2 regions of the Streptomyces sp. NPDC001634 genome follow, and region 2 is predicted to be linked to the other one. Evidence: riboswitches for the same ligand, from Rfam matches in the RefSeq annotation. Region 2 holds a riboswitch; the other holds the start of a gene.

Region 1 (2,193 bases), on a different contig from region 2:
TTGCCCGCGTCCCGGACGTCGGCGGTGGAAGCGTTCGCCAGCGGCGCGGCGAGGCCCGTGACGCCGACGGCGAGACCAACGGCGGCGACGATGCGTCGTGTTGAGATCATGCCTTCAGCAACGGCACCGGGCCGCGGGCGGTCACGGGACCCGGCGCGCGCTCACCCGGGAGGTGCACAGGTCCGGCTGCGCTTGCCGAGGGCACTGCACCGGGGGGAGGCTCGAAGGAGAGGCCTTCGCGGCCCGCCGCCCCCGGGCCCGCGGCCTTGGAAGGAGGCCATCATGGGCACCGCGCCGGCCACCGCCTTCGACACGGAAGCCCTGCGCCGAGGCATCGAAGGACGCGATGCGGCGGCTCTGCTGTCGCTCTACACGGACGACGCGGAGATACGCGTCGTCGACCGCAACACCCAGCCCAGCCACCCGAAGATCGTCCACGGCCGGGACCAGGTCGGTGAGATGCTCAACGACATCTACAGCCGGGACATGACCCACCACCTGGACCGGTGTGTCGTTCAGGGCGACCACGTCGCCTTCACCGAGTCGTGCGAGTACAAGGACGGCGTCCGGGTGCTGGCGAGTTCGATGGTGTCGTTGCGGGGCGGCAAGATCGCCCGGCAGATTCTCATCCAGGCGTGGGACGAGTAGGAAGGCACCGGCCATGAGGGTCCAGGTCAGCTCGCGGCTCTCCTGGACCTTCTCTGCAGGGGCGGCACTGGGCCGCCAGGGCCGGACCCGGCGGCCACGGCCGGTCACCGCGGCAGCTCTGCGAGCGTCCGCCTCACTTCTGCGGTCAGTGCTTCGAGCAAGGCATGCTCACCCTTGTCCTGCGCCACGGCGTGCCGCTCGAAGGCGTCGTGGCCGGCATCGGTGACTCGACGAGCCCGGCGACGACAGCCGCTTGGACCTGGACTTCCTGTGGCCGCGGTACGATCACCCCGGCCGTGACTGGCGCTGAGGTGGAGCACCACCGGGGAGCGGCCCGGCATCTGCCGTCTCAGCCGCGCGCCTGGGCGATTTTCCACAACGCTCAGGAGTGGCTCATGACCCAGGCCAGGCTCATGGACGGCACCGGTCTCGCCCGGCGGATCGTCGAGGAGACGGCCGCGCGCGCGGCCGACCTGACGGAAGGCGCCGGGGTCACGCCCTGTCTCGCGACCGTGCTGGTGGGCGAGGACCCCGCCTCCGTGACCTACGTGCGGATGAAGCAGAACCGCTGCCGCAGGGCCGGTATCGCGTCGCGGCACGTGGGTCTGCCCGCCGCGACCACGACGGCCGAACTCGTCGACACCCTCACCGCGCTGTCCACCGACCCGACCGTGCACGGCATCCTGCTCCAGCACCCGGTGGGTGAACACATCGACGAGCGGGCGGCGTTCGAGGCGATCGCGCCCGAGAAGGACGTCGACGGCGTCACCCTCAGCTCGTACTCGGCGATGAGCTTCGGACTGCCCGGCTTCCGGTCCTGCACACCCGGCGGCATCATGCGACTGCTCGACGAGTACGACGTCGACCCGGCCGGGAAGCGCGCGGTCGTGGTGGGCCGCAGCGCGATCCTCGGCAAGCCGGTCGGCATGCTGCTGCTGGGCCGCGACGCCACGGTGACGTACTGCCACTCCCGTACCGCAGACCTTTCGTCGGTCGTCCGGCAGGCGGACATCGTGGTGGCCGCGGTGGGGCGGCCCCGGCTGATCCGCGGCGAGGACGTCAAGCCCGGTGCCGTGGTGGTCGACGCCGGGTACAACCTGGGCAATGTCGGCGACGTCGACTTCGACACCGCCGTCACCCGGGCCGCACTGATCACCCCGGTGCCGGGCGGCGTCGGCCCGATGACGATCGCCACGCTGCTGGAGCAGACCGTCACCGCGGCCGAGCGGCAACTCGGGCTGTGATCACCGCATCCAGGCGCTGTACCCCAGCACCTCACCGGTCCTGAGCCCGAACTCGGGCTCGCCCTTGGTCGCGGTGGTCTCCAGCCCGAGTACGGCGCCGGTCACCGGATCCAGGATCAGCATCCGGCGATCGGCGTGGCCGGTGTCGTAGAAGACGTACGCCTGCCCCGGGCGGCCGAGCCGGTCGGTGACCGCACCGACCGGACGCAGACCCTTCGCGTCGGCGAGGACGCGCAGCAGGGCGACGTCCTCGCGCGATCCCAGCGTCCAGTTGTCGAGCAACTCGGAGACTGCTTGAAGG
Region 2 (2,193 bases):
CGGATGCCGGAGGTGTACCAGGCGCCGTTCGGGTCGGCCGGGATGGCGTTGCGGTTGGTGACGATGCCCGACTCCAGCAGGGCCGACTCGGCCTGGCGGCCGGTGAGGCCGTAGGAGGTCTCCACGTCGATCAGGTTGAGGTGGTTGTCCGTGCCGCCCGTGACGAGCGTGGCGCCGCGGCGCATCAGGCCCTCCGCCAGCGCGCGTGAGTTGTCCACGATCCGCTGGGCGTAGTCGCGGAAGGACTCCTGCCGGGCCTCCGCCAGCGCCACCGCCTTCGCGGCCATCACATGCGGGAGCGGACCTCCCAGCACCATCGGGCAGCCGCGGTCGACCTGGTCCTTGAGGGAGTCGTCGCACAGGACCATGCCGCCGCGCGGGCCGCGCAGCGACTTGTGGGTGGTGGTCGTGACGATCTGGGCGTGCGGGACCGGGTCGAAGTCGCCGGTGAGGACCTTGCCCGCGACCAGGCCCGCGAAGTGCGCCATGTCGACCATGAGGGTGGCGCCGACCTCGTCGGCGATCTCGCGCATGATGCGGAAGTTCACCAGGCGGGGGTAGGCCGAGTAGCCGGCCACGATGATCAGCGGCTTGAACTCACGGGCCGATGTGCGCAGCGCCTCGTAGTCGATCAGGCCCGTGGCCGGGTCGGTGCCGTAGGAGCGCTGGTCGAACATCTTTCCGGAGATGTTCGGGCGGAAGCCGTGGGTGAGGTGGCCGCCCGCGTCCAGGGACATGCCGAGCATGCGCTGGTTGCCGAAGGCGCGGCGCAGCTCCGCCCAGTCCTCCTCGGAGAGGTCGTTGACCTGGCGTACGCCCGCCTTCTCCAGGGCGGGGGTCTCGACGCGCTGGGCGAGGACGGCCCAGAAGGCGACGAGGTTGGCGTCGATGCCGGAGTGCGGCTGGACGTAGGCGTGGCGGGCGCCGAAGAGCTCCTTGGCGTGTTCGGCGGCGAGCGACTCGACGGTGTCGACGTTGCGGCAGCCGGCGTAGAAGCGGCGGCCGACGGTGCCCTCGGCGTACTTGTCGCTGAACCAGTTGCCCATGGCCAGGAGGGTGGCCGGGGAGGCGTAGTTCTCCGAGGCGATCAGCTTGAGCATCTCGCGCTGGTCGGCGACCTCCTGGCCGATGGCGTCGGCGACGCGCGGCTCGACCGCTCGGATCACGTCGAGGGCGGCGCGGAAGGCGGTGGATTCGGTGGAGAGAGGCTGCTCTGGCATGGGGACCTCCGGACGACGTGCGTACAGCGTTCACGGTTGGCCCAGGCGCACGGCTCACAATCGCTTGACTCCGGGCCGCTCCCCGATGGTCGGTCCCATCCCAAGCGCGCCAGTCACGGCCCGGTGATCAGCCTACCGGGCGCGCCGCGGCGCCTTGTTCCCCCGTCCACCATGCGAGCGAGGATGGAACGAGGATGGAAGGGGAGCACATCCCGTCGTCCGGCCGGAAGGGGAGCACCGTGAGTACCACCGACACCCTCGTCGCCGCGGCCGAGGCCCACAGCGCACCCACCTACCGCCCCCTCCCGGTCGTCGTGGCCACGGCGGACGGGGCGTGGATGACCGACGTCGAGGGGCGCCGGTACCTGGATCTGCTGGCCGGGTACTCGGCGCTGAACTTCGGGCACGGCAACCGGCGGCTGATCGACGCGGCCAAGGCCCAGCTGGAGCGGGTGACGCTGACGTCACGCGCCTTCCACCACGACCGGTTCGGCGACTTCTGCGCGCAGCTGGCCGAGCTGTGCGGCATGGAGATGGTGCTGCCGATGAGCACGGGCGCCGAGGCCGTGGAGTCCGCGGTGAAGACGGCCCGGAAGTGGGGGTACCGGGTCAAGGGGGTGCCCGCCGAGATGGCGAAGATCGTGGTCGCGGGCAACAACTTCCACGGCCGTACGACGACGATCATCAGCTTCTCCACCGACCCGGAGGCACGCGCGGACTTCGGCCCGTACACGCCGGGCTTCGAGATCGTGCCGTACGGGGACATGACCGCGATGCGCGGGGCGCTGACGGAGAACACGGTGGCGGTGCTGCTGGAGCCGATCCAGGGCGAGGCGGGGGTGCTGGTGCCGCCGGCCGGGTATCTGCCGGCGGTGCGGGAGCTGACCCGGGAGCGGAACGTGCTCTTCGTCGCCGACGAGATCCAGTCGGGCCTCGGCCGGACGGGACGCACCTTCGCGTGCGAGCACGAGGG

What was found. Region 2 has a riboswitch for ZMP and ZTP ahead of ABT186_RS34530 (glycine hydroxymethyltransferase). Riboswitches for the same ligand answer to the same signal wherever they lie in the genome.
Region 1: it holds a riboswitch for ZMP and ZTP, as region 2 does, so the genes downstream of both, ABT186_RS11855 (bifunctional 5,10-methylenetetrahydrofolate dehydrogenase/5,10-methenyltetrahydrofolate cyclohydrolase) here and ABT186_RS34530 (glycine hydroxymethyltransferase) in region 2, are expected to answer to the same signal.

What each region holds. Positions count from the first base shown of each region.
Region 1 is NZ_JBEOZU010000014.1:77,749-79,941, forward strand. It holds gene ABT186_RS11845 (hypothetical protein) at 1-110, opposite strand, end outside; gene ABT186_RS11850 (nuclear transport factor 2 family protein) at 283-648, shown strand; ZMP/ZTP riboswitch at 935-1,022, shown strand; gene ABT186_RS11855 (bifunctional 5,10-methylenetetrahydrofolate dehydrogenase/5,10-methenyltetrahydrofolate cyclohydrolase) at 1,044-1,892, shown strand; gene ABT186_RS11860 (CU044_5270 family protein) at 1,893-2,193, opposite strand, start outside.
Region 2 is NZ_JBEOZU010000069.1:30,255-32,447, forward strand. It holds gene ABT186_RS34530 (glycine hydroxymethyltransferase) at 1-1,220, opposite strand, end outside; ZMP/ZTP riboswitch at 1,253-1,347, opposite strand; gene rocD (ornithine--oxo-acid transaminase) at 1,460-2,193, shown strand, end outside.